DNA from 4 places in the Pectobacterium aroidearum genome. Region 1 is predicted to be linked to each of the others. Evidence: predicted binding sites of a transcription regulator. Region 1 holds the regulator's gene; each other region holds the start of a gene.
The links. The regulator CRP, encoded in region 1, controls carbon source genes, mostly activating them, when cyclic AMP is high. The targets are predictions, from matches to a motif close to ATGTGANNNNNNTCACAT.

Region 1 (3,135 bases):
CTGGAAGGTGTGCAGTTTCACCCAGAGAGCATTCTTAGCCAGCAAGGACATCAGCTTTTGGATAATTTCCTTAAAATTTAGTTACATAGAAAGTTATTCTCTCCAGTGGCCGATTTAATATTGCCTGTAATTGATTTTTTATGCATATTTATTGACTATATTTTCATTCTAACGTGATGGATAGCAGAGTGAGGCAGCAAATGGCAGCAGAGCAGAAAGCAGTGACACGGGATACTCACGATAAAGTGATTTTGCCGGTTTATGCACCCGCGAAGTTTGTACCAGTGAAAGGTAAAGGGAGTCGCGTCTGGGATCAGGACGGCCGTGAGTATATCGATTTCTCCGGTGGCATTGCGGTTACGGCACTGGGTCACTGCCATCCAGCACTGGTTAATGCGTTGCAGCAGCAGGGCGAAAAGCTGTGGCACACCAGCAATATTTTCACCAACGAACCTGCGCTACGCCTCGCCAGCAAATTGATTGATGCCACTTTTGCCGATCGCGTGTTCTTTGTTAACTCCGGTGCGGAGGCTAACGAAGCCGCATTTAAGCTGGCGCGCCACTATGCGGTTAAACGTCACAGCCCGTATAAAACCAAGATCATCGCCTTCTACAATGCATTTCATGGCCGTACGCTGTTTACCGTTTCGGTTGGCGGACAGCCTAAATATGCCGATGGTTTCGGACCTAAGCCTGCGGATATTGTCCATGTTCCTTTCAACGATCTGGCTGCGGTTAAAGCGGTGATGGACGATCACACCTGCGCAGTCGTACTGGAGCCGATTCAGGGTGAGGGCGGTATTACGCCTGCTACGCCTGAGTTCTTGCAAGGCGTTCGCGATCTGTGCGATCAGCACAAGGCGCTGCTGGTATTTGATGAAGTGCAGAGTGGGATGGGGCGTACCGGTAAACTATTCAGCTACATGCACTACGGCATTACGCCGGATATTCTCACCACCGCTAAAGCGTTGGGCGGTGGATTCCCGATTAGCGCGATGCTGACGACGGAAGAAATCGCTTCTGTGATGACGGTTGGGGTACACGGCACCACTTATGGTGGCAACCCGCTGGCCTGTGCGGTGGCTGAAGCCGCGCTGGATATCATTAACACGCCGGAAGTGCTGTCAGGCGTGGCGGATCGGCACGATCGCTTTGTCAGTGAACTTGAGAAAATCAATCAGCAGTATGGCGTATTCGAGCAGATTCGCGGTATGGGGCTCCTGCTGGGGGCGGAATTGAAACTGCAGTGGCATGGTCGCGCGGGCGAGTTTCTGGCGGCGGCAACGGCTCAGGGCCTGATGGTACTGATGGCAGGGCCGAACGTTATCCGCTTTGTGCCGTCTTTGATCATTGATGAAGATGACATTGTGCAGGGGATGGCGAAGTTCTCTAACGCTGTTGCACAGGTCGTTAACGCAGCAAACTGAGTTATGCTCTCAACGTCGCTTGCGACGGCCCTTAGGGTGGCGAGCAGGAAGCTCGCCATAAAAAAACGTAGGGAACGTTTTTCAACGTCGCTTGCGACGGCCCGTAGGGTGGCGAGCAGGAAGCTCGCCATAAAAAAAAGCGTGAGGCCGAGGCTTCACGCTTTTTTGTTGGTAGGGTACAGCGACAGGGATTTAGCGAGTGCCGTAAACGACAATCGTTTTACCGTGCGCAGAGATCAGGTTCTGGTCTTCTAACATTTTCAGAATGCGACCCACGGTTTCGCGCGAGCAGCCAACGATTTGCCCAATTTCCTGACGGGTAATTTTTATTTGCATGCCATCTGGATGCGTCATGGCATCAGGTTGTTTGGCCAGGTTGAGTAGGGTTTGGGCAATACGGCCGGTCACATCAAGGAAGGCGAGGTTGCCGACTTTCTCTGAAGTAACCTGGAGTCTGCTGGCCATTTGCGCAGACAGACGCATGAGAATATCAGGGTTAACCTGGATGAGCTGGCGGAATTTTTTATAGGAAATTTCAGCCACTTCACAGGCGGTTTTTGCCCGCACCCAAGCGCTGCGCTCCTGACCTTCTTCAAACAGGCCGAGCTCGCCGATAAAATCGCCCTGATTGAGGTAGGAAAGAATCATTTCCTTGCCTTCTTCATCTTTGATTAGCACTGCGACAGAGCCTTTCACGATGTAGTAAAGCGTTTCTGCTTTTTCACCTTGGTGAATAAGCGTGCTCTTCGATGGATACTTGTGGATATGACAATGGGAAAGGAACCATTCGAGAGTTGGGTCTGTCTGCGGTTTGCCGAGAACCATTCGCTATCATCCTCTGTTGTAATTCACTGCGCAAATTACAGGGGTCAGAGTTCCCTGTACGGCGTGTTTAACTGCTAAAAAATAAAATTCAGTCTAGGCAGAATGACGTCAGGGAATATACTGGAACCACTGTACCCTTGATTTTCCGGTTGCTGCCTTGCTGCAACGTAAACGTGGCTGGGTATATCTGGCTACGTCATCATCTTCTTCGTTTCTGGCTTTGTCCAGAAAAGGTCTATTCTATTTTCGTTTTAACACAGCTTTAAGGACGTGTCTTGTGTTGTCTCGCTTCAGCATGACAAAGCTCTGATTAACGCTGGTTTTTGTACAGTAACGGTATAAATTTTCAAAAAATTTTTAGTGGAGAGGCACCATGCAGGCACGGGTAAAATGGGTTGAAGGCTTAACGTTTTTGGGCGAATCCGCATCAGGGCACCAGATATTGATGGACGGCAATTCCGGCGATAAAGCGCCCAGTCCGATGGAAATGGTGTTGATGTCTGTGGGGGGATGCAGCGCGATTGATGTGGTGTCGATTCTGCAAAAAGGCCGTAACGATGTGGCAGATTGTGAAGTGAAATTGACGTCAGAGCGCCGTTCGGAAGCGCCGCGTTTATTTACCCATATCAATCTGCATTTTATCGTCACGGGGAAAGGGTTGACCGACAAAGCCGTCGAGCGCGCGGTCGCTCTGTCTGCGGAAAAATACTGCTCTGTCGCATTGATGCTGGGCAAAGCCGTTGAGGTAACGCACAGCCACGAAATTAGAGTGCTGGAATAATCCCTTTCTCTGGGCACTCATTCTGGTCACTTAAGCCTGTTATTAGGGGAAACACTGGGGGAGGTTCCCGTAGGGAGGCCTCACCCTGTGTATCTCGATGCT
Region 2 (3,135 bases), 130 kb from region 1:
CCAGTCCTCCGCCGATAATCACAACGTCATAGCGCATGACGATCCTCCTGGCTGTCGCTGGCCGTCAGGCCGCACAATCCCTGATAAATCCAACTGGTAAACTCGCTTTCACGCAGGGCATTGCCCCACGCGACTGGGCGAATCCCTTTCCAGCGTTCGTTCAAAAACTGGCTGAGCTGCGTGAGCGACTGCTCCGGCGTCGCGGTGCCCAGCCGGCACAGCAGGCCCGCTGCACGACAGGCGCACAGTTCACCCTGACAGGTGCCCATGCCAACGCGAGTACGGCGACGCAGGTCAATCAGGTTATTCACCTGCAATGATTCCACGGCGTAGCGTACTTCTCCCGCCGTCACGGCCTCACATTCGCACACCAGACTGCGATCAAGACGTTCACCGGACAGCATTCTTCCAGCACGTTCACCGTGGCGATAAATTGCCGAGCCGCGCAGCGGCGCGGAGAGCGGTTTTGCCGCAGGATAAGCTGACAGGGCGTGAGGGGCGGTTTTCACCTCATCCAGCGACTCAGAACCGGGCAGCGGCGTCTGTGCCGTCGAGCAGGCCACGTCATGGCCCAGCTTTTTGCAGATAGCGTCCGTCACCCACTCCGCCATCAGACGGTAGGTCATCAGCTTGCCGCCGGTGATGGTAATAAACCCTTCCAGCCCGTCGCGGCTGGCATGGTCGAGCAACACAATGCCGCGGCTTACGCTACGCCCGCTGGGGTCACTGTCGTTGGCAACCAGAGGTCGGACGCCGGCATAGGCGCGCAAAATTCGCGTGCTCGCCAGAGACGGCGCCAGCATAGATCCCTCGCGCATCAGCGTTTCCACTTCGGCAGGTGTCACCAGCATATTGTCGATTTGGTCGTAGTCGATGTGAGTTGAGGTCGTGCCAATCAGCGAAATGGTATCGCCCGGCACCAGAATGTCGGCATCTGCGGGTTTACGGCAGCGATTGATCACCATGTTGTTGATGCGGTGTCCAAGAATCAGCAGCGCGCCTTTCGCCGGGAACATGCGCACGCGCAGATCGGCATATTCCGCAATGTGTTGCCCCCAGATTCCCCCTGCGTTAACCACCACCTGCGCGTATATTTCTGTTTCTACACCTTTTTTATGGTCGAAAACGCGCACACCAGTAACCCGATCGCCCTGACGAATCAGCCCGATAACCTCGTGATAGGTCAAGACTTCCGCGCCGTGCTCGCAGGCATCGATCATGTTGGCTGCGGTCAGGCGAAAGGGATCGACAGAACCATCCGGCACGCGTACCGCGCCAATCAGCGCCGGATTAGCCGCGGGTTCCAGCCGCAGCGCTTCCCGCGGGTCCATCGCTTGAGCACGAATCCCCGCCTGCTGGCAGGAAGCAATAAACTGTGCCTGCCAACCAAGATCGTCTTCCGGCAAGGTAATAAACAGGCCGTCGGTCGGTTCAATACAGTGGCGGGCAATCCGCCGGAGAATCTGATTCTCTTCAATACATTCGCGGGCAGACTCGCCATCGGTAACCGCATAGCGGGCACCGCTGTGTAATAGGCCGTGATTACGCCCGGTTGCCCCGGTCGCAATATCATAACGTTCAAGCAACAGGCAGCGCAGCCCACGCAGGGCGCAATCCCGTGCCGTACCTGCTCCCGTCGCACCTCCGCCGATGACAACCACGTCAGTTTCACGCCAGTTCCCAGTATTTTGCATCATATTCTCGCTCCGGGCGGATGGTATATGTTGCTATTGGGACACAAAAAGGAGGGTTAATGTTTGATAAAGAGCAAAAACAAACACTAAACGAAAATAAAGGGGCATTTAAAAACAATAAGTGTGATTTACATCACTAAAACCACACTGTGGAATTTTCCGATTCTGTTAACATGAGCGCAAAAATCGTCACAGTTTCATAAAAGTGTAACATTAGCGTCATGAATCACACTCATTTGCACGCTAGCCCCTTACAATAACGTTCGTAATAGAACAAAAAAGCTATCGTTTTTTTTCGCATTGGAGATATCTATGCTGAGTATTTTTAGGCCCGCCGCCCACCAGCCACGCGTGTCGCAGGATCGTGTCGATCCCCTCTATCGCCGTCTGCGCTGGCAGATTTTCATGGGGATCTTTTTTGGCTACGCCGCCTACTATCTGGTACGCAAAAACTTCACACTGGCAATGCCTTACCTGATTGAACAGGGCTTCTCGCGCGGTGACCTTGGCTTTGCGCTATCCGGTATCTCTATCGCCTACGGCTTTTCCAAATTCATCATGGGTTCGGTATCTGACCGTTCCAACCCACGGGTTTTCCTGCCTGCCGGTCTGATTCTGGCAGCCGCCGTGATGCTGTTCATGGGCTTCGTGCCGTGGGCAACATCAAGCATCGCGATTATGTTCGTCCTGCTGTTCCTGTGTGGCTGGTTCCAGGGAATGGGATGGCCACCGTGTGGACGCACCATGGTTCACTGGTGGTCGCAGAAAGAGCGTGGCGGCATCGTATCCGTATGGAACTGTGCTCACAACGTCGGCGGCGGGCTTCCGCCTCTGCTGTTCCTGCTGGGTATGGCCTGGTTTAACGACTGGAAAGCCGCACTTTATATGCCGGCCTTCGCCGCGATTCTGGTTGCTCTGATTGCGTTTGCACTGATGCGTGACACACCGCAATCCTGTGGTTTACCACCGATTGAAGAGTACAAAAACGACTATCCGGTTGACTACAATGAAAAAGACGAAGAAGAACTGACGGCTAAGCAGATTTTCATGCAGTACGTTTTCCCGAACAAACTGCTGTGGTACATCGCTATCGCCAACGTCTTCGTTTACCTGCTGCGTTACGGCATCCTCGACTGGTCACCGACTTATCTGAAAGAAGTGAAACACTTCGCACTGGATAAATCGTCCTGGGCCTACTTCCTGTACGAATACGCAGGTATTCCGGGTACGCTGCTGTGCGGCTGGATGTCCGATAAAGTGTTCAAAGGCAACCGTGGCGCAACGGGCGTGTTCTTTATGACGCTGGTGACGATAGCGACCATCGTGTACTGGATGAACCCAGCCGGTAATCCGGGTGTGGATATGGCCTGTATGATCGTCATCGGCTTCCTGATTTACGGCCCGGTGATGCTGATTGGTCTGCACGCACTGGAGCTGGCAC
Region 3 (3,135 bases), 1.1 Mb from region 1:
ATAGCGCGCCGCCAGCAGCGCAATCTGCAACAGCAGCGCTTCACTCAGTTGCAGCGACAGCGCATCGGATTTCATACACTCCTGCCTCAACGCATCCACCTTCTCACGAAGGGTATCCATACCTTCGGAGCCTAGACACCAGTGCCGCTGGCTTTGTGGATGTTCCCCGCCCGGCAGCAACCTCTGCCAGTCAGCCGAGAGCGTCAGGCGGTTGCGAATATAGAGGATATTGTCCAGTTCTAGACCGTGGACAGATTCATAGCTGTGACGATCGTTAGCAGAAACATAAAACATATCGCCGCGGGTAATGCGGTAAGGTACATCGTTCCAGAGGTGCAGGCCATTCCCGCGCCAGACAATCACCAGTTCGTCAAAATCATGATGATGCAGCGGAAACACCGGCTGCGGGTGGCGTTCGGCAACCATCACGACATTCTTGTCGGTGAGGAAATAGTCTTCAGTCTGTAATTTTAAACCCCGTACTGCTGTCGCCATTTCCTCACCCGCAGTTGCTGTTAGCTACTCTTCACGAGAAAACGCCTGATGGCGTAGTGACTTAGGCGCCTGCGAGAATGCCTTGCGGAATTGCGTCGAGAAGTGATTGCTGTCGCTAAATCCACAGGCGTGCGCAATGGTGGTGATGGAATCATCACTCTGCTGCAACCGCCGACGTGCCTCCAGTAATCTTAACCGATTCAGATAGCGTTGTGGCGTCATACCGGTGTGTTGTTTGAGCTGACGATGAAGTGTGCGCAGCGGCAGCGAGAATCGATCGGCCAGACTGCCCCAGTTCACCTCTTCGCTGTAGTTGTTTTGCAACCAACCCAGCAATGCCTGTACTCCCTGACGCTCGGAACCACTACTCTGCGTCTGGAAGCACTGTTGACGCAACTGCACCAGAATGTGCAGAAACAGGCTTTCACTGGCGGCAATCGCTTCCGGCGCATCGCTCTGCGCCAGCTCTGCCAGACTGTTCAACGACTGCTTCAACTGCTGCATCCCCGTAGCATTGACCTGCCACTGCCCCTGCCACTCGCCGTTCGGGCCATACGGCAAGAATGCGGCGATATCGGAAAGGAAGCGGAACCCGCGCGGCGAGCGATACAGCATGTTAGTCAGACACAGCCCTTCCACGTCTTCAAACAGATGCCGATCGTTATCACGAACAAAGAACACCGAACCGCTGCACAGTGCATAAGGCTGATCGTTAAACACATGGACGCCTGCGCCCTGCTCCACCAGCACAATCTCCCAGAAATCATGGTAGTGCTCAGGAAAAGCCGTTTGCGGAGTACGCGGTTCTACCGCCACCGTTACGGCACGCGAAGTAAAAAAATCATCACCACGAAGTAACGTCATTTCAGTTCTCCATTCGGCCTCTGGCAAAAATGCGGCCTTTGAAAAAGGGTAGCCAGAAGCCACAGAACCGACCTTAAATTACCGTCACCTGCATGCCGTCTGGCTGCTCTTTTTTTAAGATCGCACCGCCCAATTGGTTGAAGTGTGGTAAGGATCACACCGTCTTTTCCCTGATTTTTTCGTGGTTATTTCCCGAATAATTTCCCAGATTGTGAGCCCTTTCACGGTCAGCTTTGTCATTTTGCCAGCCGCCTGTTGTTGATGGCACTCATAGGAAGGTGGCTGCCGTTACCGCTCTTTACACTGCAACACATCCAACAATAAGGAGTGCGGCTATGGCGGTGAAGAATATCGTGGCGGTGGATTTAGGTGCATCCAGTGGTCGGGTCATGCTGGCAACCTTGCACACCGCAACGCAGCATCTGACGCTGAAAGAAATTCACCGTTTCAGCAATACGCTGGTGTTTCAGGACAATCATCACCAGTGGGATCTCGCCGCGCTGGAACGCGATATCCTCACCGGGTTACACCAAATCGATGCCATGGGTATCGTTCCCGATAGCATCGGGATCGACAGTTGGGGCGTCGATTACGTGCTACTCGATCAGGACGGACAGCGTGTCGGCCTGCCGTATTCCTATCGCGACCACCGCACCGACGGCGTGATGGCTACCGTCACCACCGAACTGGGACGTGAAGCTATCTATCAGCGTACCGGCATTCAATTCCTGCCATTTAATACGCTGTACCAGCTTAAAGCGCTGTGCGATGCGCCATCTGACGATCTGCATCAGGTGGCACACCTGCTGATGATTCCCGACTATTTTCACTATCGCCTCACGGGAAGTCTGGTCTGCGAATACACCAACGCCAGCACGACCCAACTGCTTAGCCTCGAAAAGAAAACCTGGGACAGCGAACTACTGGACTATCTGGGTGTACCACGTCGCTGGTTGAGCGAGCCGGTACAGCCGGGGCACGCTGTAGGGAACTGGGCTGCGCCGAGCGGACGGCAGATTCCCGTCACCGCCGTCGCCACGCACGATACCGCCAGCGCAGTGGTTGGCGCGCCGTTACAGAGTCGCGACAGCGCCTATCTCAGCTCCGGCACCTGGTCGCTGATGGGTATCGAAAGCGACACGCCATTTAACAGCCCGCAGGCGCTAGCTGCCAATATCACCAACGAAGGCGGCGTAGACGGCACCTATCGGGTGCTGAAAAACATCATGGGACTGTGGCTGCTACAGCGGGTTTGTCAGGAGCGTGACATCAAGGACTTAGGCGCGCTGATTGAGGCCGCCGCCGCCCTGCCCGCTTTCACCAGCCTGATTAACCCTAATGACGATCGCTTTATCAATCCGCCATCCATGCATCAGGCGATCCGCGACTATTGCCGTGAGCACGGCCAGCCGGTGCCCCACAGCGATGCCGAGCTGGCACGCTGCATCTTTGACAGCCTCGCGCTGCTCTATAGACAGGTAGTTCTGGAACTGGGCGAACTGCGCCACGCACCGATCCGCCAGTTGCACATTGTCGGCGGCGGCAGCCAGAACGCTTTCCTGAACCAGCTGTGCGCCGATGTGTGCCAAATTCCAGTTCTAGCCGGGCCGGTCGAAGCTTCGACGCTTGGCAATATCGGCTGCCAGTTGATGGCGCTGGGCGCCGTCGCCGACCTTGCCGCATTCCGGCACATGCTGACTCATAACTTCCCTTTGCATCGCTATACCCCGCGTGCGGAGAGTGATTTTGCCGGGCACTGGCGTCGTTTTCAGGCGC
Region 4 (3,135 bases), 2.3 Mb from region 1:
ATCAACGACGATGATGGGGAGTTGGTCCAACTGACGCTGGCTGAGGGTGGCGCTAATTTGTTTCGTGACGGGGAGTGAGAAAATTGTGTTATGCATGATAGAGCCTTTTTTTGATTGTTTTTCGTTGTAAAAAGAAATCTGCAATAAACAATAAAAAAGGGCGACATAACGTCGCCCTTTTTTCACCGAATCATCGCTGACACTTATTTAGAAATGTGGGCGATCAGATCCAGAACTTTGTTTGAGTAACCTGTTTCGTTGTCGTACCAGGAAACCAGTTTCACAAAGTTGTCGCTCAGTGCGATACCTGCTTTAGCATCGAATACAGAAGTCAGTTTTTCACCGTTGAAATCGGTAGAAACCACTTCGTCTTCAGTGTAGCCCAGCACGCCTTTCAGCTCGCCTTCAGAAGCAGATTTGATTGCTGCACAGATTTCTTTGTAAGAAGCTGGTTTTTCCAGACGCGCAGTCAGGTCAACAACAGAAACGTTCGGGGTAGGGACGCGGAACGCCATACCAGTCAGTTTGCCGTTCAGCTCAGGGATAACTTTACCTACAGCTTTAGCAGCACCGGTAGAAGATGGGATGATGTTCTGTGCTGCGCCGCGGCCGCCGCGCCAGTCTTTGTGAGACGGGCCGTCAACGGTTTTCTGGGTTGCAGTGGTGGCGTGAACGGTGGTCATCAGTGCTTCAACGATACCGAAGTTGTCGTTGATGACTTTTGCCAGCGGAGCCAGACAGTTAGTGGTGCAAGATGCGTTAGAAACGATGTCCTGGCCTGCGTAAGCTTTGTGGTTTACGCCCATAACGAACATCGGGGTGTCATCTTTAGATGGACCAGTCAGAACAACTTTCTTCGCGCCAGCAGCGATGTGCTTACGTGCAGTGTCGTCAGTCAGGAACAGGCCAGTTGCTTCAGCAACGACGTCAACGTTAACTTCGTTCCACTTCAGATTTGCAGGATCGCGCTCTGCGGTAACACGAATGGTTTTGCCGTTAACAACCAGGTGGCCATCTTTAACTTCAACGGTGCCGTTGAAACGACCATGAGTTGAGTCGTACTTCAGCATATACGCCATGTACTCAGCGTCTAACAGATCGTTGATTGCAACGATTTCGATGTCAGAACGCTCTTGTGCAGCGCGGAAAACAATACGGCCGATACGGCCAAAACCGTTGATACCTACTTTGATAGTCATATATTCCACCAGCTATTGGTTTGTGAATAAAAGGTTGGTTGTAAAATTACAAAAACCTTGCTGAGCGTCAAGCGGAATCGTGTCAATAGTTGCTGTAAGTCAAACCTATGACCAATCTTTGTGCGAAAACCGCTCGAGCCTGTAACTAAGTAACATCTAAGACTGATATGAGGGCGGAATGCATCATATAAAGCCTGTGTTGTCTCAATATGTGACGTGTATCACAATTAAATATTCATGCTAATAACATTCATAATATTAGGCCAGAACAGCCTGTCAGGTTGTTAATTTTTTGTTATAATCAATGATTAATTGAATTGATAACACCCGCTGTGAGACTTCCATGACTAACGACTCTGCTTCGCGTACCCCGTCCGATAACACAGAACTGACAGAGATGCAGCGCTATGTCACCCAGCAACGCGGTACGGAACCTGCGTTTTCAGGCAAACTGCTGCATAACAAGCGCACCGGCGTTTACCATTGCCTGTGCTGCCAGGCGCCGCTGTTTTACTCCGATAGCAAATATGACTCCGGCTGCGGCTGGCCTAGCTTCGATCAACCCGTCTCCTCAGAGGCTGTACGCTATCTGGAAGATGATTCACACAATATGCGCCGCATAGAGATCCGCTGTGGGCAGTGTGATGCGCATCTTGGGCACGTTTTCCCTGATGGCCCGAAAACCACCGGCGAACGCTACTGTGTGAATTCTGCGTCGCTGAGCTTCATTGATGACGTTGATGGCGAGCGCGTTGACGGGTAATCTGTGTGATGAATAGGGCGCGGCAGGCTGATATTACATAGCTTTAAACGATTCAGCTATCAGGTGTTTCTGTAATTACCTGTGCCGCTGTCAATAACAGAACTCAGTAAGCATAACTCTGACCTTTCTCGGAGCAGAAACCGGATATGGAACTCAATGATCTGATCGACGCTATGACGCCAGAAATTTACCAGCGCTTGGTCACGGCGGTAGAACTGGGCAAATGGCCAGATGGCGTCGCGTTGACGGCTGAACAGAAAGAGAACAGCCTGCAAATGGTGATGATGTGGCAGGCTCGCCATAATGAACAGGCTGAGCACATGACGATTGGCACCAATGGCGAAATTGTGATGAAAAGCAAGCAAGAACTGAAGCGCCAGTTTAGCGGTGCTGACGCCATTATTACGTTGAAACCTGAGCATTGAAACCCGACCGTAACGTGTAAGTTGGTAGCCGCTGCCGCGATGTTGGGCGGCAGTGACGATAACTAACGCGCGGAAGGCAGTGAGGCAAGAAACTCTGTCATGTCCGTAAGCGTCGCTCCACGCTGTGCCATCTCCCGTAATGCGGATTCGCTGTCATCGGGCGAAAGATTCAGGCCGCGACAACCGTCCACCAATACTTCGGTGTGATAACCCAGAGCAATTGCATCCCACACGCTGAACTTGACGCAATAATCTGTCGCCAGCCCCAGAATGGTCAAATGGGTGATGTGGTTGGCGTGTAGCCAGTCATCCAATTCGGTTTTTACCCGATGTCCGTTATCGAAAAAAGCGCTATAGCTATCGATCTCCGGCTGAGTCCCTTTTTGTATGATCCATTGAATAGCAGACTGATTAAGTGCAGGATGGAAATCAGCGCCTGTCGTTCCCTGCACGCAATGAATCGGCCACCAGATCTGCGGCCATCCGTTTAGTTCGCCGATTTCTCCGATCTTGGTATTCGCATTCACGGCAAAGCAACCGTGGTTCTCGGGGTGCCAATCTTGAGTGGCGATCACGGTGACGCCCGCGGCTATGCAGGCTTCAATAGCGCGGTTGGCAACCGCAATGACGTGGTCACCTTCGTCAACGGCTAATGCGCCGCCGGGACAAAAATCATTTTGTAAATCAACTAATAGCAATGCTTTTTTCATTACCTACTCCGTGATTGACTCAATCTTTATCGCTCAAT

Region 2: the regulator CRP is predicted to act here: its motif matches at 1,816-1,833, upstream of glpT (glycerol-3-phosphate transporter).
Region 3: the regulator CRP is predicted to act here: its motif matches at 1,502-1,519, upstream of rhaS (HTH-type transcriptional activator RhaS).
Region 4: the regulator CRP is predicted to act here: its motif matches at 1,409-1,426, upstream of msrB (peptide-methionine (R)-S-oxide reductase MsrB).

Annotation. Positions count from the first base shown of each region.
Region 1 is NZ_CP166097.1:457,250-460,384, forward strand. It holds gene AB8809_RS01940 (aminodeoxychorismate synthase component II) at 1-81, shown strand, start outside; gene AB8809_RS01945 (aspartate aminotransferase family protein) at 201-1,427, shown strand; gene crp (cAMP-activated global transcriptional regulator CRP) at 1,620-2,252, opposite strand; gene AB8809_RS01955 (OsmC family protein) at 2,626-3,033, shown strand; gene AB8809_RS01960 (phosphoribulokinase) at 3,135-3,135, opposite strand, start outside.
Region 2 is NZ_CP166097.1:323,155-326,289, reverse strand. It holds gene glpB (glycerol-3-phosphate dehydrogenase subunit GlpB) at 1-37, opposite strand, end outside; gene glpA (anaerobic glycerol-3-phosphate dehydrogenase subunit A) at 27-1,697, opposite strand; gene glpT (glycerol-3-phosphate transporter) at 2,007-3,135, shown strand, end outside.
Region 3 is NZ_CP166097.1:4,629,763-4,632,897, forward strand. It holds gene AB8809_RS20870 (helix-turn-helix domain-containing protein) at 1-495, opposite strand, end outside; gene rhaS (HTH-type transcriptional activator RhaS) at 520-1,359, opposite strand; gene rhaB (rhamnulokinase) at 1,695-3,135, shown strand, end outside.
Region 4 is NZ_CP166097.1:2,767,224-2,770,358, reverse strand. It holds gene AB8809_RS12730 (D-hexose-6-phosphate mutarotase) at 1-96, opposite strand, end outside; gene gapA (glyceraldehyde-3-phosphate dehydrogenase) at 204-1,199, opposite strand; gene msrB (peptide-methionine (R)-S-oxide reductase MsrB) at 1,543-1,962, shown strand; gene AB8809_RS12715 (YeaC family protein) at 2,109-2,387, shown strand; gene pncA (bifunctional nicotinamidase/pyrazinamidase) at 2,450-3,097, opposite strand; gene ansA (asparaginase) at 3,117-3,135, opposite strand, start outside.